3 regions of the Mesorhizobium loti R88b genome follow, and region 3 is predicted to be linked to each of the others. Evidence: riboswitches for the same ligand, from Rfam matches in the RefSeq annotation. Region 3 holds a riboswitch; each other region holds the start of a gene.

Region 1 (6,524 bases), 1.7 Mb from region 3:
GCGCGGCGGCACCAGTTCGGCGCAAAAGGCGCTGTTCTTCAATCTCAGGCGCCTGCGTGCCCGGCTGGCGAACGGTGCGGAGCCGCTCTCCAACACGACCCTCTACCGCGAAGTGTCGGTAGCGCTTGGCGTCTCCGAGGCTGATGTGGCGATGATGGATTCACGGCTGTCGGCGCCGGACTCGTCGCTGAACGCGCCGCTTGCCGATGATACGGGTGCAACCGAGCGGATGGACTTCCTGGTCTCGGACGACCCGCTGCCCGATGAGATCGTCGGCGACAAGATCGATGTCGCGCGCCGCTCGCTCTGGCTGAAAGAGGCGCTTCAAGCGCTCAACGCACGAGAACTCAGGATCATCGAGGAGCGCCGGCTGAACGACGAGGGCGCGACGCTCGAATCCCTCGGCGAGACACTGGGCATCTCCAAGGAACGCGTACGCCAGATCGAGGCCCGCGCCATGGAAAAGCTCAAGGTCGCGCTGGTGGCTCAGAACCCGGAATTCATGGCTGCGTAGGCAGGCAGGTTGTGTCCACGGTGCGTTAAAGGGCGCCGCGTGGACGCGGACTACTTGTCGGTGACGATCTTGACCTTGTCGCCGGCCGAAACCGCGGCCCCTGGCGAAAGCGCGTTGAGCACCCGGAACAGGTCGAGCTTGCGATCGACGCCGACCATCTGCGCGGAGAGCGAGCCCATGGTCTGGCCCGGCTGCACGGTGAGCACGCGGATATGCAGCGGCTTCAAGGCCGCCTTTTCTTCAGGGCTGAGGATACGGAACGACCCGCTGACCGAGCGCGCCACCGTATCCAGCGAGGTGCTGGCCGAAGGTGCGGCGGTCAACAGCCGGTAGACCTGGCCGCCGGCGCGGATCACCGCGATGTCGAACTGCCAGCCTTCGGCACCGGCATGGGCCGTCGCCGCCTCATTGCCGTTGATCGTTTCCTGCTTGACAGTGCTGTCGACGAGACCGGCAACCCAGCCGCTTCTGATATAGTCGGTCAGCGCCCGGTTCTTGTCGATCGAAACGCCGTCGAAGCGGATCGCGATGTCGCCCGGCCCGGTCGCCGTCACCGCTGCCGCCGAATTGTCGATGATGAAACCGTCCGGGACCGTGAACGACACACCGAGCCCCGGATGCAGGAAGGTCTCGCCGCGCACATAGCCTTCTTCCGGCGTGTCGCCATAAAGCAGGCCGTCTATGCCGGCCAGGAAGGAATCGCGGTCACGCGTGCCAAAGCCGGGCGCGCCGAACTGGCGGGCGTGGCGCTGCGCCAGATCGATACGCTGCGGCGTGTTGGGGTGCGTCGCCAGGAAGTCGAGGCTGGCGTCGGTGGCACCTGATATCGAGCGGAAATCGGTATAGGCCGACATCGACTGCAGGAAGCGGCCGGCGGCATAGGGATCGTAGCCGGCCTCACCGATCGACTTGATGCCGATGGCATCGGCCTCCAGCTCCTGGTTGCGCGAGAACTGCGCCAGCCTGAGCTTGCCGCGGATCAGAGCCGCCTTGGCGGTCGGGCTGTCGCCCAGCACGTCCGAGACCACCTTGGTCGCCAGGCCTTCCTCGGCTTCGAGCTGCTGCCGTTGCAAGCCGTGATTGGCGGTGACGTGGCCCATCTCATGCGCGATGACGGCGGCGAGTTCGGACGAATCATTGGCCAGCGCCAACAGGCCGCGCGTGATGTAGAGGTAGCCGCCCGGCAGCGCGAAGGCGTTGACGTTGGGCGAATTGAGGATGGTGATGCGATAGGTCTGGGTCGGGTTGGCCGACACCACGGTCAGATTGCCGACGACCTTGGCGACCATGCGCTCGAGCTTGGGATCGGAATACTCGCCGCCATAGGTCGCCAGGATGCGCGGGTGCTGCGCCTTGGCCATCTCGGCGAGCTTGCTGTTGGCGCCGACATTGTCGACCGTGATCGGCTTGTCGGATGGCTGAAAGCCGGATTCCTGCACATCCGGCGGCGTGAACATCTGGCAACTGGCCAGGGCCACAGCAAAGCCGGCCAGGGCGAGAAAGCGCGCCAGCGGGTTCATTCGTACTTTGTCAGCGCCGATCGCCAGAACGGCTTCCTTTCAGGTCCTGGCGCATGACGACGAAAATCCCTTGCGATCTTCGAAGAGTGTCACGCGCCACTTCAAACAGCTACAGCATCCGTCGCACGTCGCTTGGGGCGGACGGCGGATGCTGTAGGCAAATCACGGCCTGCGCAGGACCGGTATTGAGCGGACCTAGCCACACTACTCCAGTCATGGCAAGCAAGCGCCATATCGCCTCGAACCGGTTTGGGCGTAAATTATGTCCGCTTCCGGGCAATATCTCGTGATCCAGCCGTGTGGATGTTTGTGCCAACATAGCGCCGGAACGCCTCCGGACCAGCCCCGTAAAAAAAATCGTCCGCAGTGCCTTTGGCCGCGACGCTACCATTGTCCAGAAACACCACATTCTGGCCGATGCGGCGGGCATCCTCCGGCTGGTGCGTCACGAACAGCACCGTCATGCCGCGTTCTGCATGCAAGCCGGCAACCAGGTCGAGCATATCGTCGCGCAAGGCGGGTCCGAGCGACGCAAAGGGTTCGTCGAGCAACAGCACCGGCCGATCGCGCACCAGCACACGTGCGAGCGCCACACGCTGCCGTTCGCCGCCGGAGAGTTCGCGCGGCAGGCGTTTTTCCTTGCCGGCAAGGCCGGTGCGCGCCAGCGCCCCGGTGATATCAGCGCGGTCGGCCTCGGTCAGCCGCAGCGATGGCGAGCGGCCGAGCCCGACATTCTGCTCGACGGAAAGATGGGCGAAAAGGTTGTTTTCCTGGAACACCATCGACACCGGGCGCACGGCCGGCGGCGCGGCGACGACATTGGCCCCGCCGATCAGCACACGGCCGGACTGAGGTGTCTCGAAGCCGGCGACCAGATTGAGCAGCGTCGACTTCCCCGAGCCGCTCGGCCCCATGACGGCGGTGATTTCCGCCGCGGCGAAGGCGACATCGAAGGTGAGCGGCGCCTCGCCATAGCTGAACGAGACCTTGTCCAGCCGCACCGGAACACCCTTCCTGTCCTTCGTCCCGTCAGACATTGCAGACCTTTTCCCTTCCTAGCCAGTCCGCTGCCAGCACCAGTGCAAGGCAGACCAGGCCAAGCAACAGCGCCAGGCCAGCGGCGTCCTCGGTGCGGTAGCTGCCCATGCGCGAAAGCAGAAGGTAGGGCAAGGTCTGCACGGAATCACTGCCGAACAGCGCGATGACGCCGAGGTCGCCCAGTGACAGCGCCATGGCGAAGGCGAAAGCGGTGGCGAGCGGCCGCCGCAAGGATGGCCAATCGACCAGCCGCAACCTTGCCCAGCCGGAAATGCCGAGCTGCGCACAAAGCCGCTCGTGACGCTCGCTCGCCGCATCATAGGCGGGACGGACGGCGCGCAGCGCGAATGGCATCGCCATCACCGCATTGACGGTGACGACCATGACCGGGGCGATGGCAAAGACATCACCGGCATGGCGGAGCAACAGGAACCAGCCGGCGCCGATGACGATCGGCGGCACGACCAAGACAAAACCTGCGCCGGTATCGGTTGCGTGTTCGAGCAGTGTCTTTGGGCCGGCGCGGCGGCCCAGCGCCAGTGCCCGGCGGGCTATGGTGAGAGCCAGCGACAGCATCACCGAAAGCAGCGCCGACAGGAAGGCGAGTACAGCGCTGGTCAGCGTCGCCTGCCGGACAGTGGCCTCACCGGCCAACCGGCCGAGATCGGCGCCCAAACCGGCGATCACCGTGGCCACCATCGGTCCGACAACGAACAGCAACGCCAGCACGATGAGCGCGGCGTTGAGCGACACCTCGGCTCTGTTGACTGAGAGATAGCGGCGCGGCGCGACCGGCAGGCTGGCATCGCCAATGACATTGGCGCCAAGCCGGGTCAGCGCCAGCACCACGATGAAGGTCAAGGCGATCTGCAGCAATGTCAACGTCACCGCCCGCGCGGGATCGAAGTCGAAGCGCAGCGCCTGGTAGATACCAACCTCCAGCGTCGTCGCGGCCGGTCCGCCACCGAGCGTCAGAACGATGGTGAAGGAGGTGATGCAAAGCATGAAGACCAGCCCGGCAACCCCGGGCAAGGCTGCGCGCAGCGTCGGCCATTCGATCAGCCGGAACGCCGGCCTTGCGCCCATGCCAAGCTGGCTCGCCAACCGCCATTGGTCGGCCTGTATGGTCTGCAGTGCCTCGAGGAACAGCCGTGTTGCCAGTGGCAAATTGAAGAAGACATGGGCGACAAGAATGCCGGACAGACCGTAAATGCCTGGCCAGCCCTGGCCGCCGATGGCACTGAACAGGCCGGCGAAATAGCCGGCGCGGCCGTAGAGCGCCAGGATGCCGAGCGCCGCGACGATCGCCGGCAGCGCCAGCGGCACGGCGAAAAGCTGCAGGATGAAGGCGCGGCCGAAAAAGCGCGGATGCCGCGACAGGGCACGCGCCACGAACAGCGCCGGGATGACTGAAAGGAGGGTCGAGAGCGCGGCTTGCCAGAGCGTGAAGCGGACAACGCGCAGGAGGTAGAAATCCAAGGCGGCCCAGGCGCCCGAAAGGTCATGGGCGCCTTCGACAAGCAACCCGGCAAACGCGCCGCCGATCAGCAATGTGATAGCGGCGAGCGCGATGATGCCGGCGGTGATGCGAGGATCTGTGGGATTCGCCGGCGCCATTGCGTCGTTACTTGCTCATCACCGCCAGCCATTCATCCACCCAGGCCTTGCGGTTGGCGGCAACCTCTTCGGGGCTGAACAGCAAGGTCTTGGTTGGCTTGACCAGTTTGTCGAAGGCCGGGTTGAGCGGCTTGTCGGTCTTGCCGGCCGGGAACATCCAGTTGGTCTCGGGGATCGCGTCCTGAAACTTCGGTCCGGTCATGAAAGCGATGAACTTTTCCGCCAGCGGGTTCTTCGCTCCAGTCGTGGTGATACCGGCGACTTCGATCTGCAGATACTCGCCTTCCTCGAAGGACGCCGCCTGGTAGCGTTGCGTGTTCTCGGCGACCATGTGGTAGGCGGGCGAGGTGGTGTAGGACAGCACCATCGGCGCCTCGCCCTTGGTGAACAGGCCATAGGCCTCGCTCCAGCCCGGCGTTACGGTCAGCACTTTCGTCTTGAGCTTGGCCCAGGCCTCCGGCGCCTTGTCGCCATAGACCGACTTGACCCACAAGAGCAGGCCGAGACCGGGTGTCGAAGTGCGCGGATCCTGGATGACGATCTTGTCGTCGGCGCTGCCTTCGACCAATTCCTTCAGGCTTTTTGGCGGCGTCTTCAGCTTTTCGGTGTCATAGACGACGGCAAAGTAGCCGTAATCAAAGGGAACAAAAGTATCGTCGCTCCAGCCGCCCGGCACGTTGACATCGCTCACCGCGCCATGCGGGGCAAACAGGCCTGACGCCTTGGCATCGGCGGTGAGATTGGTGTCGAGGCCGAGCACGATATCGGCCTTCGTCGATGCCCCTTCCAGCTTGACGCGGTTAAGCAGTGCCACGCCATCGGCGACCGAGACGAACTCGACATCGCAGCCGCATTCGGCCTCGAATTCCTTCTTCACCACGGGGCCGGGACCCCAGTCGGCGGTGAAGCTCTCATAGGTGTAGACGGTGAGCTTGTCCTTGGCCAAGGCCGGCCCGGACAGCACCACGATCATGGCTGAGGCAAGAGAGTATAAAAGCGTGCGCATCGGCGCCTCCTTCGTTCGAATTGAAAGGAATTGAGGCGTCGGACTGTCCGAAACGTCTAATCCCTCCGCCGGTACAAACCGGATCAGGTTCAGCGGGTTGGCGATACTGCCTCTCAGCCGGTCCGCGAAGATCGCAGCCGGCACCCCGTTAGAGCGTTTCGACACATAGGCCCGGCCGACGAACCACGCAAGTGGCAGTTTGCCGGCCTTCCGTTTCGGCTGCCGGGCTGGTAAGGGCCACGGGATATGAGCACATTCACCATCCTGCTTGGCGGCGATCTCATCCGCACGCCCCGGCTCGACCGCCAGGTCGAGAGCACGCGCGTCATCGCCGCCGATGCCGGCATTGGCCATGCGCGGCTGCTCGGCCTTGTGCCGGAACTGTGGGTGGGTGATTTCGATTCAGTGCCGGCCAATCTGCCGGACGCTCTCGCCGCCGTGCCCCGCCAGACCTTTCCGGCGGAGAAGGACAAGACCGATGGCGAACTGGCGATCGCCGCGGCACTTGAACGCGGCGCCACCCGACTGGTGCTGGCGGGCGCGTTCGGCGGCAAGCGTGCCGATCACGCCTTCCTGCATCTGGCGCTCGCCCTGCGGCTGGGCGAGGCCGGAACGGACGTGCTGCTGACCAGCGGCGCCCAGGAAGCTGTACCCCTGCTGGTGGGAAAGGCCCGCTTCGACTATGCCGACGGCACGTTGTTTTCGATCCTCGGCTTTTCCGAACTTGCCGGCCTGACCGTTACAGGCGCCAAATGGCCGCTGAGCAAGGTCGAGGTTGCCTTCGGCTCGTCACTGACCATCTCCAACGAGGTCAAGTTCGACAAGACTG
Region 2 (6,524 bases), 3.6 Mb from region 3:
CGATCAACGTCGGATTGGTCAGGACATCCTTGTTGGCGGCGATCAGCAGCGCCGCGGCTTCCCCGGGATGATCGACGCTGAACTGATAGCCGCGGCGCGTTGCCTGGACGAAGGCCGCCGCCAGTTCCGGGTTTGCCTGGAGATACGCTTCGCTCGACGAGATCAGTGTCGTGTGCTCGTCGGGCACGCCATAGTCGGCATAGACGAAGCTGCGCTGCTTGATGCCTTTGAGTTCGGCCTCCACACCCTCCCAGGTCGAGACCTCGAGCGTGAAGTCGACCGAGCCATTGGCCAGCGCCTCGTAGGCGGAGGTGCCGAGCGTCACGGTCTCGAAATTGCCCTTGCCACCGTCGTGACGGATGATGGTCGAGATCAGCGCGTTTTCCCAGGCACTGCCGAAACCGCCATAGGTCAGGCCGTCAAGATCCCTGGGGCTTTTGATTTCGCTGCGCGCGGCATTGAACACCACCCTGCCGGTTTCGGACTGCACCACCGCATAGACGCCCTTCAAATCGGCCCCGGCGGTCTTCTGGGTGAACAGGCTGATGGTGCCATTGATGCCGAAATCGGCAACGCGGTTGGCGACCAGCGTGCCGGCACCGGTATCGCTGTAGGGCAGGATATCCACATCGAGGCCGGCCTCGCCATAGAACCCTTTGTCACGGGCGACGAACAGCCCGATGTGGTTGGTGTTGACAGTCCAGTCGAGAGCGACGGTGACTTTTTGCGTTGCCGCCAAGGAGCGGCTTGATCCGGTAACCAGCGGAAGGCCGCTGGCAAGGGTAAGCAGCAAGGCCTGCCGGCGCGTCAGGTCAGTCATGGTCATGTCCTTTGGATGGTTGAGGGTTGAGCAAAATGTCGAGGATTTCGGCCTCGAGCGTGGCGGCGCCCGTCGGATCGCGCGGGCGCGGCAGCGGCACCGGGATTTCACGCAGTACACGGGCCGGGCGTGCCGACAGCACATAGATGCGGTCCGACAGGAACACCGCCTCGCGCACATCATGGGTGATCAGCAGTGCCGTCCAGCGATGCTCCCGCCACATCTGTTCGAGCCAGCGCTGCATGGCGGTGCGGGTCAGTGCGTCGAGCGCACCGAACGGCTCATCGAGCAAAAGCATGTCGCGCTCCTGCACAACGGTGCGCAAAAGCGCCGCGCGCTGGCGCATGCCGCCCGAAAGCTGCGCCGGGAAATGCCGCTCGAAGCCGGCAAGCCCGAACTCGGCAAACAGCGGCGCGACGCGTGCCCGAGCCGCCCTGCGCCTGACGCCTTGCACCTCGAGCCCGAGCGTCGCGTTGTCGAGGATGCGCCGCCACGGCATCAGCGCATCGCGCTGCGGCATGAAGGCGAAATGCCTGCCATGGTCGTCGAGCGGCGCACCGTCGAAGAGCATCTCGCCCCCGCCGTGCTCCGCACCCGTCAGAAGCTGGAACAGCGTCGACTTGCCGGCGCCCGAAGGCCCAAGGATCGAGACGAACTCGCCGGCACCGACTTTGAGCGAAATGTCGGCGAGCACATCGAGCCCGCCAAACGCCTTGCGCACATGCCGCAATTCGAGCCGGCTCATCGCCGCGGCCCCTTTCGCGTAGGCTGCCGGCCGGCCCGCTCCCAGGGCATGGCGAGGCGCTGCAAAAACGCGGTCAGCCCGAACAGGGTGAGCGTGAGCGCGGCACTGACACCGACGGCGGCCAGCACCAGATCGGGGCGGAAATTGTTCTTGGCGTTGAGCATGTAGATGCCGAGCCCTTTGGCCGCGCCCGCATATTCGGCGAAGATCGCGCCGACCACGGCATAGGTGATGGAGATCCGCAGGCCGGCGAAGAAATAGGGCAGCGCCGAAGGCAGCCGCGCCAGCATGAAGACGCGCCAACGCCCTGCCCCCATGGCGCGCAGCATCTGGCCGATCTCGGCCTCCGTCGCATCGTAACCCTGCACCAGAGCTACCAGCATCGGAAAGAAGGTAACCAGCGCCACCAGCAGTATCTTCGGCATCAGCCCGAAGCCGAACCACAGCACCACCAGTGGCGCGATCGCCACCAGCGGCAAGGTCTGGCTGACGATGAAGACCGGAAACAGCGCGCGCCGCAACGGCCGGAAAAAATCGACCAGCATCGATAGAACGAAGGCGGCGCTCAACGAACAGGCAAAGCCGATCAGCGTGGCGCCGATGGTGGGAATGGCGTTGTCAATCAGCGCCTCACGATTGAGCATCGCCTGTTGGAAGACGCGTGACGGCGCCGGCAGGATCGTCGGCTTGATGCCGGAATAGGTCGCGTAGAGTTCCCACGCCACAAGGAGCAATCCAACCGAGAGGACAGCGGGTATTGCCTTGGCAAGGGAACCCGCGAGCGGGCGCAACGCGACTGATGATGAGACCACGGGGATAACCTTTGACGGGTCGCGCGCAAGCGCGGCCGGCTAGACAGCCGACGGGCTATTGGCCGAGACCGTGACGTCGAGGGTTACGTGGCCGGCCCCCGGCCCGAAGCGGCAGAAGGCCTCATTCAGCGCCGAAAAGATCGCGCCCGTATCGCCGCGCAGTTTGGTGCAAAAATTCTTGGAGCGATCGTAGACGCCGGACTGCTTCAGGAAATCGATGCAGCCATAGATCTCGTCCATGTGGTCGCCGGTGCCCATCACATAAAGCGAGAACTGCGCCGCGGCCGGCTGGCCGGTGGCAGCAGCATTGCGCACGGCGGTGATGGCGGCTTCCTTGCGCGGGCCAAGCGGCCCGACAGGCCCGCCAAGCGTATCGGTGCGGCAGATCGGATCGTCCGGCTCGCCCGGGCAGCCGCGCGAAATGGTTGCCGACAGCACGCAATGCTTGCCGCTGCGCGCCGCCGCCACGAACAGGTCGCGCAAAGCCGGGAACAACACTTCGGGCGGGCCGACCAGCAAGGTCGAGATGTCGTCGGTCTCGATCCTGAGCCTGTCCCGCCAGGGATCGAGCGCACCGAGCGCGCCAAGGATGACGCCGACGAAATCGTCGGCCATGGGATATAGGGAAATCTGTGCGCCTGAAAACATCGCCCGCCTCGCTCCGCTGGTATTACCCAGATCAGCTTCTAGGGTCTGTGGGCTTGCCGCCCCCGTCTCAGCCCCGACCGTACGGAGCACCCCTGTGGATGGGCGCGTTAAAGCACCATTCGGTCGATCGGGAAAGCATTTTTTTCAAGCCTCTATGCCAAAAGCATTGCGCCAGGTCTGACGTTGGACGCGAACCGGGCACCGCCTCAGGACGTCGAATTTTATCGGGAACCTTCATCGACCCGAGAGGTTGTCTCACCAGTCGCGAAGCGACGAATTCACAGAAATGGAGACAGACCATGTTCATGAAAATCCTCGCAGCTTCGGCTTTCACCGTTGCTCTTGCCACGTCCGCCATGGCGCAAAGCACAGGCGCGAACGGCACTGATGGAAGCAGCGGCGGGAGCGGCAAGTCCGTGACGGTAGACCCGGCCACCCCTGCTTCGCCCAACACAGTCGACCCCAACAACGTTGACTCGTCGGCGACCAACAGCACGAACACTGCGCCTGGTGACATGAATTCCAATGCGGACAAGAATTGTCCGACCAACCCGCAGGGCGCGCAGTCCGATGCCAACGGCAATGCGACGGCGCCAACCGTGAATGACAACAACTGCGGCAAGTAAGCTTGGTGCCAAGCGCAAAAAAGCCGCGGAGCATTTGCTCCGCGGCTTTTTGTTAACAGGACAGCTGTGCCAGGTCACAGCCCTGCGATCAGTTTAGATGTTACGACACCGCCTTCTCGCGAACCGGCAACTTCCAGCCCGGCCTGACGAAATGGCAGGTGTAGCCGTTGGGATATTTCTCCAGATAGTCCTGGTGCTCTGGCTCGGCCTCCCAGAAGGGGCCGGCCGCCGCGACTTCGGTGACGACCTTGCCGGGCCATAGGCCGGAGGCATCGACATCGGCGATGGTGTCTTCGGCAACGCGCTTTTGCTCGTCGCTGGTGTAGTAGATTGCCGAGCGGTAGCTCATCCCGACATCGTTGCCCTGGCGGTTGCGCGTCGTCGGATCGTGGATCTGGAAAAAGCGCTCCAGCAGCGTGCGAAAGCTGATCACCGCCGGATCGAAATTGATCTCGATGGCTTCGGCATGACTGCCGTGGTTGCGGTAGGTGGCGTTGGGCACATCACCCCCGCTATAGCCGACGCGGGTGGAGATGACGCCGGGATAGCGCCGTATCAGATCCTGCATGCCCCAGAAACAGCCACCGGCAAGCACTGCGCGTTCGGTCGAAGTCGCCATGTCACGTCTCCTCACAAAGCAATTCCAGCTGTGTATCGGTTTCCCGTCCGGAATTCGCAAACAAAATTGGATCTTTCCATAAATGGGCATTGTCGCCTGTTTCGTCCAGTCGCCCCGAAACGCGGCGGCCCGGCGATCATGCGGGAAGGAACGATCATGACGCGAGACGGGATTGAACCGTGCGCTGACTTCAGCTGCCCGGATCCCGGGTCCCGCTGTCTATCGCAGCCGGCAGGTTGCGCACACCAGGTGGAATGGCGGCAAAACTGATTGGCACAGGCGGCGCTTCGCGCGACCAGTTGAAAAGAACGGTCTTGACCGGAACGTTGCCCAGCCATGCCCGCAGCCGCGGCGGCACGCCGCGCCCCGACCAGACCATAAGCATGCCGTGATCAAGCAGCCGCTGCCTCGTTATCCAGGGTGCGAACCGCATGTTGAGGTCGGTGAAGATCGACGGCTTGTCATAGGCATCGAGGCCGGCCAGCATGGCGAGATTGGTATCGCCGCCGACGATGTCGAGCCGGCCGGGCGCCGCCGCGTGCCAGACCGCTTCGGCCTCGTCCGAGATCGGCTGCGCCGGCCAGCAGACGGCGTCCATGCGCCCTCGCAGATTGCAGTCCGTCCAGCGGATGGCCGCATAGGCGCCTGACATGGTGACGATGCAGATGAAGGCGCAGATTGCCAGCTTGCGCATTTCGGAGGCACCGAGCCGGTGGCCAACCACGGCCAGCACCACGACACCGACAAGATTGTACATCGGCGCGCCCCAGGCCTCGCCGGTGCCGGTGATCAACGAGGCCGCCATGACGAGCACCGCCGGCCCAATTCCCATCCACAGGAGGTAGACGAGCGTGCCGCGCTCGACAGGCCTTTCAGGGGCCGGCGAACGTCGCAGCAGCCCTGATATTGCCAACACCAGGAGAAAGCCGGAGAGCCCGGCCAGTTGGACACCGATATAATAAAGGCGCGCACGGTGCTCGGTGACCCATGCATCGCGGTCGGCGAAATAAGTCAGCGGCAGGAAGTCGAGGCGGTAGAGCGCGATGGCCAGCGGCGCGGCGACGGCGAGAAAAACGACAAGGCCTAGCCATGGCCACGGCGTCGCGAGCCGGCTGCGCGCTCGCGCGTCGGACAGCAGCCAGAGAGCGCCGAACACAAGCAGCAAGCCGGTGGAGAACTTGGCATAGAGCCCGACGCCCGACACCAGCCCGAGCGCCAGCCACCAACCAGGCCCGCTCCCACGGCCGGCGCGCCACAACAGCCAGCAGATGGCCGCCCAGAACGGCATCTGCGCATAATCATGATTGAATTGCGGGGTGGGCCAGCCAAAAAAATAGACCGACGGCATCAACAGCACGGCGGCCAGCGCGCGATTTTGCCCGAGCATGTCGCGGGCCAGCAGATAGACCAGGATGAAAGTTGAGGAGATCGTCAACTGGGCGAGCAGATATTGCGGCCAGCGAAACGACCCCGTCAGGAGATGGCTGATCTCGAGCAGCCAGCCGGGGAGCTGCGGATGCTTGTAGGTCAAAAGCACCCATTCGCGGCCCCACATGAAGCCTTCCACGACATCGCCGGGCGGTGCCGGATCGACCAGCGCCGGCACCAGCGTCCAGCAAAAAATCTGTGCAAGGCACAAAAGCGCCAGCAAATACAAGGGATGACGAAGCAGGACAGCCCAGGCCGATGGCGAGTCAACACCGGAAGCAGGCAGTCCTGCCGGCATCCAACCATCCATGGAGTCATCTATTCCGGCCATGCGGCGCTTAAACCACATCGTCCGGTTTTCCGAATAGTGCCGATATCAAAGCTTACGAAAATGTATACTTGCACCGCCATTGCGGGGCCAAGATTGAGCACGACATTCGCCGCTTCCTGCCATGCTCAGGCAGACAGCCTGTGTCACCCCCTGTCCCCCAAGTCTCTGGATCCATCATGCGTCACCAGCACGCCGTCATTCACTACCGCGCGCTCGACTTCTGGATGGCGCGTGCGGCCGTCCTCGTCATCATCTGCCTGCAGCTTCTCGTCATCAACAACCTCTCCTTCGGGCCGCGCTGGCTGGCCCCGGCGCTCGAGGCCGCGCTGCTGTTGCCCCTATCGGTGGCGACCGCCTGGACACAGGCCGCCACCAGAAAGGCGGTCGAGGATCACGAATGGCATGCGATCGGCCAGTTTCGCGTCATGATCCGCCGGACGGCCTTGACCATGACCGCGATCATCAGCGTCATGAATTGCGGTTCGCTGGTCTTGC
Region 3 (6,524 bases):
CCAAGCGAAAGCTTCGGTATAAAGTCCGCTGGCCTTGCCGACCAATTCCGAAGCCAAACCTCGAACGCCGCTTGACCCGAATTTCATGATTTCGCTTTGCTAGTGGACAGGCAGGGTGGGGTAATGTTGCAACGGGCTAGTACTTTCTACTGCAAGCGCCATCGTTCTCAGGCACCTGCTGTTCAGGTATGCGGTCTCTACAACACGGTGTGGCGTAAGGACCCCTCAGAGTTCCGCCGAACAGCAGGGCATCCACTGGCACAGGGGCATCCACAGTTCTCCTTCTAATGGAATCTTTTGGCGCGCTCATCTAATGATCAAGGAAGTGGAGTGATCGATCGGTGCCTGCCGGTATTTCGCTATGCATCATCATGACAGGTCCGTAAACTTGGTTGTTTGGATGGAACGCATCCATGGCATGGATAGGGCTAGAAAGCCGTCTCGATCAGCGCAATGGACCCTGTGATTCTTGGGTAATGGATTAAGGTCAGCCAGAGCGCTCGCCGACCATGGCGTCGCCTAGGGCGCTGGGCCCAAGCAGGAACCGATGCTTGGATCAGTTGGGGCGACGATCAGCGCCGACAATGTCTTGGCTTGCGACGCCTTCAGAAAGTTGTTTCTGGAATTGCGTTCGATCAAGGCCCAGCGCAAAACCTTGATGCAGTCGTCGCCGCCGCAATCTTCGCCTTCGGCTTTGTCTACATCCATCCGTTCGAGGATGGAAACGGCCGCATTCACCGCTACCTGATCCACCACGTCCTTGCCATGCACCGCTTCAATCGCCGGGAGTGGTGTCCCGTATCGGCCGCGATCCTGGACCAGATCGACGAGTACAGGCGCGTGCTGGAGAGCAATTCGAAGCGCCTTCTGCCATTGGTCGAATGGGAACCGACGCCGCAATTCAACGTGCTGAATGACACCGGGGATTTCTACCGATACTTCGATGCAACCCCGCACGCCGAATTTCTTTATGCCTGCGTTCGGCGGACGATCGAACGGTACCTTTGACGAAACAGCTTTTCTGCAGCGCTACGATCAATTCCGGCAATAGGTGAATGCCTTTATCGACATGCCCGAGCGGCTGATCGATCTGCTCTTCCGTCTCCAACCAGAATGGTGGCCCCTCTCGAGCCGCGCCCTCGGAAAGGAATTCCCACCAATGACGAGGCGCGGCGGCTCGAGGCGATCTATGCGCAGACCAGAAAACGGCAAACCACGAGGCAGAAGCCTTTCACTGGACTGCCGGTCGACCCTTGCGTTGTCGCCGAAACTCGGGACGTCATGTTCTGGGGCAAACCGGACAAGCCGAAGGTGTGTCGGGAATGCTGCTGCGCCACGGCAGTGATTTCTGCATCGTCTATACGCCTATATACGCAGTGCCGGCGTCAGCCCCCCAGCGGTCGAAGATACGCGACAAGTCGCGTGCAAAGTCATCTTGGGGACGCTGACAACAAGGTACGTGGGCTCAATCGCGTCCACCCCATTCACAAAACCGGCTCCGTGGAGTAGTGGGAACGCAGAGAAATCTCCGGTCGCAGCCTTACCCGGTCAAAACAAGGACTCAAACCATGAATGCCCTCGTCATCTGCTCCGGCGGATTGGACTCTGTTTCGCTCGCTCACAAGGTGGCGACCGAGCAGAAACTCATTGGCCTGCTTTCGTTCGATTACGGCCAGAGGCACAAAAAGGAACTCGGCTTTGCCGCTATCTGCGCCAAGCGGCTGGGTGTTCCGCACCAGATCGTCGATATCCGCGATGTTGGCCGGAACCTGAGCGGCTCGGCGCTGACTGATAATGTGGACGTGCCCGACGGGCACTATGCCGAAGACTCCATGAGGATCACGGTGGTGCCGAATAGGAACGCCATCATGCTGGCCATCGCCTTCGGGGTTGCCGCCGCGCAGAAGGCCGATGCGGTGGCCACTGCCGTCCACGGCGGAGATCATTTCATCTATCCCGATTGCCGGCCCGCTTTTATCGACGCCTTTCAGACGATGCAGAACCATGCGCTCGCAGGCTACGCCGATATCCGCCTGTACGCTCCGTATGTGAATATGTCGAAGGCCGACATCGTCAGCGAGGGGGCAAAGTACGCCACGCCGTTCGAGGCGACGTGGTCCTGCTACAAGGGCGGTGCACGTCATTGCGGTCGCTGCGGGACATGCGTCGAACGGCGCGAAGCATTCGATCTGGCCGGCATCACCGACCCGACAGATTATGGGGACGCAGACTTCTGGCTCCACGCTATCCAGACAAGGAGCGCGTAATGTTCCACATTACCAAAGAGTTCCACTTCTCGGCCTCGCATCAGCTCACCTCCTTGCCACCAGGTCATCAGTGCGCACGTCTGCACGGCCACAACTACATCGTCGTAGTGGAGCTTTCAGGTGGCGAACTGGACGAACACGGCTTTGTGCGCGACTACCAAGATCTGGCGGCGTTCAAGCACTACATCGATGGGACCTTCGACCATCGGCATCTTAACGACGTGCTTGGGCATGACCATGCCACAGCGGAATACCTGGCCAGGCACTTCTACGACTGGTGCAAGGTGCGGCTACCCGAAACCTCCGCCGTGCGGGTGAGCGAGACGCCGAAAACCTGGGCGGAATACCGACCATGACTTGCGCGTTGCATCCCGGAATCCGGGTGAGCGAGATTTTTGGGCCGACCATTCAGGGCGAAGGCGTGCTGATCGGCTTGCCGACGGTGTTCGTAAGAACCGGCGGGTGCGATTATCGCTGTTCCTGGTGCGACAGCCTGCATGCGGTGGACCGTCGCTTCCGCCATGATTGGGAGATGATGTCTCCCGACGCGGTTTGGCAAAAGGTCATTGCGCTTTCCGGCGGTCAGCCCGTGATGGTATCGCTGTCGGGCGGCAATCCGGCCATCCAGCCGCTTAGCCAGTTGATCGACCGCGGGCATGGTGAGGGCTACCGTTTTGCATTGGAAACCCAAGGCTCGGTGTCTAAGCAATGGTTCGCGGATCTCGACGTGCTGGTACTAAGCCCTAAGCCGCCCTCAAGCGAAATGACGACAGATTGGGCCGCGTTCGACGCCTGCTTAGAGGCGGCGCAGGATAAGCCGCAGATGGCGCTCAAGCTCGTTGTCTTCGACGATGATGACTATGCCTATGCCAAAGACGCCGCGGCGCGCTACCCGCAATTACCCGTCTATCTGCAGCCCGGCAATCACACGCCGCCGCGTCCCGGCGACGAAGACGCGTTCATCGACATGGCCGGTGTGATGAGGCGCATGGAATGGCTGGTTGAAAAGGTGACTCGTGACAGGTGGTTCGAGGCGCGTGTACTGCCGCAGCTTCATGTTCTGCTCTGGGGAAACAGACGGGGCGTCTAGCCGAAGGGGAAGGATTGCCGACGACGAGCAAGACAGACATCTATAGCAATCTCACCCAACTGGGCGGCAGCAGCGTCGTTCCGGAAAGCCCCGAAAATACCGTGCTGGAAAAGGCACCGAATCCGCATGAGGGCTCGCCTTATTGGGGGCGCTTCACCGCTGCTCTGGGGCGTCACTTGCTCTCGATACTAGCATGCTTTTCCGCTGGGTTTGTTTGGTCGTCGATCACCGCTGCGGGACGAATGCGCTTGACAAAATAGCGCCGGCCCATTCAATTCGACGCATTCACCAGGGGAGTCCCGGCAAGGGGCTGAGATACTGCTGGCTTTCGCGGCGCAGTGACCCGTTGAACCTGATCCAGTTCATACTGGCGTAGGGACGGTGCAAGCGCTTTGCGGGAGTTCACGCCCGAAGACCTGTTTTGAACAGGTCGACAAAAGCGTCTTTTCATCCTTCCGGCACAGAACTGGGTCTCCAATGCATGAGCAAAGGAGCCTCAAGATGAATGCCCTCACCCCAGCCGTGTCGACGGGACCGCTGCCCGCCTCACGGAAGATTCACAAGTCCGGCGTCCTCCATCCGCACATCAAGGTGCCGATGCGCGAAATCTCCGTCCATCCGACGGCCGGCGAACCGCCCGTCATCGTCTACGATCCGTCCGGCCCCTATACCGACCCGATTGTCGAAACCAGCATCGAAAATGGCCTTGCCCGGCTTCGTAACGAATGGATCACAGCGCGCGGCGATGTCGAGGCCTATGACGGCCGCCATGTCCGGCCGGAGGACAACGGATTTGCGACCGGCGAGCGCCTGACGCCGGAATTTCTCACTCGCAACCGGCCACTCAGGGCCAAGCAGGGCAAGGCGGTGACCCAGCTCGCCTATGCGCGCGCCGGCATCATCACGCCCGAGATGGAGTTCGTCGCCATCCGCGAAAACCTCGGCCGCGAGATGCTGCGTGGCAAGCTTGAGCGTGACGGCGAAGCCTTCGGCGCGGCGATCCCAGACTTCGTCACGCCGGAATTCGTGCGCGATGAGGTTGCGCGCGGGCGTGCGATCATTCCCGCCAACATCAATCATCCCGAAAGCGAGCCGATGATCATCGGCCGCAATTTCCTGGTGAAGATCAACGCCAATATAGGCAATTCCGCCGTCACCTCCTCGATGGCCGAAGAGGTCGAAAAGATGGTCTGGGCGATCCGCTGGGGCGCCGACACGGTGATGGACCTGTCGACCGGCCGCAACATCCACAACATCCGTGAATGGATCGTACGCAATGCGCCGGTGCCGATCGGCACGGTGCCGCTCTATCAGGCGCTCGAAAAGGTCAACGGCATTGCCGAGGACCTTACCTGGGAGGTCTACCGCGACACACTGATCGAGCAGGCCGAGCAGGGCGTCGACTATTTCACCATCCACGCCGGCATGCGGCTGCACTACATCCCGCTGACTGTCGACCGGGTCACGGGCATCGTCTCGCGCGGCGGTTCGATCATGGCCAAATGGTGCCTGCAGCATCACCGGGAAAGCTTTCTCTACGAGCACTTCGCGGAAATCTGCGACATCTGCCGCGCCTATGACGTGTCCTTCTCGCTTGGCGACGGTCTTCGTCCCGGCTCGATCGCCGACGCCAACGACGCGGCGCAATTCGCCGAGCTGGAAACGCTTGGCGAGCTGACGCAGATCGCCTGGGCCAAGGATTGCCAGGTGATGATCGAGGGGCCTGGCCACGTGCCGATGCACAAGATCAAGGAGAACATGGACAAGCAGCTCGCCGTTTGCGGCGAGGCGCCGTTCTACACGCTTGGACCGCTGACGACCGACATTGCGCCGGGCTATGACCACATCACCTCCGGCATTGGTGCTGCCATGATCGGGTGGTTCGGCACCGCCATGCTCTGCTACGTCACGCCGAAGGAACATCTCGGCCTTCCCGATCGCAACGACGTCAAGATTGGGGTGATCACCTACAAGATCGCCGCCCATGCCGCCGATCTGGCGAAGGGCCATCCGGCGGCGAAAGTCAGGGATGATGCCCTCTCCCGCGCGCGCTTCGAGTTCCGCTGGGAGGACCAGTTCAACCTGTCGCTCGATCCTGAAACCGCGCGGTCCTTCCACGACCAGACCTTGCCCAAGGAGGCGCACAAGGTGGCGCATTTCTGCTCGATGTGCGGGCCGAAATTCTGCTCGATGCGCATTTCCCACGACATCCGCGCCGAGGCACAGAAGGAAGGCATGGCGGCGATGGCGGCGAAATATCGCGCGGGTGGCGATCTCTATGTGCCGGCTGACAAGACCGGCGTAGCACTCATGACAGGGGCGCCGGAGCCGTCATGAGGGTGCTGGTCAAAGGGGCCGGCATCGCCGGCCTCACCGTCGCCTTCGAACTCGCCACGCGCGGCGCGGCGGTGACCGTTGCGGAGACAAGGCATGGCCTCGGCGGCAATGCGTCGTGGTTCGCCGGCGGCATGCTGGCGCCATGGTGCGAGCTCGAAAGCGCCGAGCAACCGGTGCTGGATCTCGGACGCGATGCCGCCGACTGGTGGGAGGCGGCAACGCCCGGGCAGGTGACGCGGGCCGGAACACTGGTCGTGGCCGCGCCGCGCGACGCGGGCGAACTCGACCGGTTCGCCAGCCGCACGTCGGGTCATCGGCGCGTCGATGAGGATGAAATCGCATTGCTGGAGCCCGACCTCGCCGGCCGCTTCCGCCGCGGACTGCTTTTCTCCGACGAAGCCCATCTCGACCCGCGCCAGGCGATGGCGTTACTTCATGACAGGCTGGCGGCGATGGGAGTCGAATTCCACTTCTGCGCCGATGCCCAGGCTGTTTCCGGGTTCGATCGCCAGATCGACTGCACGGGAATAGCGACGGGCGACGACCGGCTGCGTGGCGTTCGTGGCGAGATGCTGATCCTGCGAACGCCTGAAGTCTCGCTGTCACGCCCGGTCCGTCTGCTGCATCCACGCTTTCCGCTCTATGTGGTGCCGCGTGCCGACCACCATTTCATGGTCGGCGCGACGATGATCGAGAGCCAGTCCAGTGGACCGGTCAGGGCGCGTTCGATGATGGAGCTTCTAGGTGCCGCCTATGCCCTCCATCCGGCCTTTGGCGAGGCCGAGATCGTTGAAACCGGTGTCGGCGTTCGTCCGGCCTTTCCCGACAAC

Evidence for each region. A riboswitch is a leader RNA that binds a small molecule or an ion and turns the genes downstream of it on or off. The one in region 3 is predicted to bind thiamine pyrophosphate.
Region 1: linked by a shared signal. The riboswitch ahead of thiB (thiamine ABC transporter substrate binding subunit) and the one ahead of thiC (phosphomethylpyrimidine synthase ThiC) in region 3 are both predicted to bind thiamine pyrophosphate.
Region 2: linked by a shared signal. The riboswitch ahead of EB235_RS16935 (YkoF family thiamine/hydroxymethylpyrimidine-binding protein) and the one ahead of thiC (phosphomethylpyrimidine synthase ThiC) in region 3 are both predicted to bind thiamine pyrophosphate.

What each region holds. Positions count from the first base shown of each region.
Region 1 is NZ_CP033367.1:1,537,913-1,544,436, reverse strand. Features, by position in the region: gene EB235_RS07495 (RNA polymerase factor sigma-32) at 1-514, shown strand, start outside; gene EB235_RS07490 (M48 family metalloprotease) at 565-2,034, opposite strand; gene thiQ (thiamine ABC transporter ATP-binding protein) at 2,295-3,071, opposite strand; gene thiP (thiamine/thiamine pyrophosphate ABC transporter permease) at 3,064-4,689, opposite strand; gene thiB (thiamine ABC transporter substrate binding subunit) at 4,697-5,695, opposite strand; TPP riboswitch at 5,739-5,853, opposite strand; gene EB235_RS07470 (thiamine diphosphokinase) at 5,942-6,524, shown strand, end outside.
Region 2 is NZ_CP033367.1:3,450,262-3,456,785, reverse strand. Features, by position in the region: gene EB235_RS16950 (ABC transporter substrate-binding protein) at 1-820, opposite strand, end outside; gene EB235_RS16945 (ABC transporter ATP-binding protein) at 813-1,565, opposite strand; gene EB235_RS16940 (ABC transporter permease) at 1,562-2,377, opposite strand; gene EB235_RS16935 (YkoF family thiamine/hydroxymethylpyrimidine-binding protein) at 2,417-3,025, opposite strand; TPP riboswitch at 3,016-3,129, opposite strand; gene EB235_RS16930 (hypothetical protein) at 3,325-3,651, shown strand; gene msrA (peptide-methionine (S)-S-oxide reductase MsrA) at 3,752-4,270, opposite strand; gene EB235_RS16920 (glycosyltransferase family 39 protein) at 4,461-5,996, opposite strand; gene EB235_RS16915 (hypothetical protein) at 6,206-6,524, shown strand, end outside.
Region 3 is NZ_CP033367.1:7,015,798-7,022,321, forward strand. Features, by position in the region: gene EB235_RS33805 (phosphomannomutase) at 1-87, opposite strand, end outside; gene EB235_RS33810 (Fic family protein) at 595-1,008, shown strand; gene queC (7-cyano-7-deazaguanine synthase QueC) at 1,569-2,267, shown strand; gene queD (6-carboxytetrahydropterin synthase QueD) at 2,267-2,623, shown strand; gene queE (7-carboxy-7-deazaguanine synthase QueE) at 2,620-3,357, shown strand; TPP riboswitch at 3,638-3,754, shown strand; gene thiC (phosphomethylpyrimidine synthase ThiC) at 3,859-5,694, shown strand; gene thiO (glycine oxidase ThiO) at 5,691-6,524, shown strand, end outside.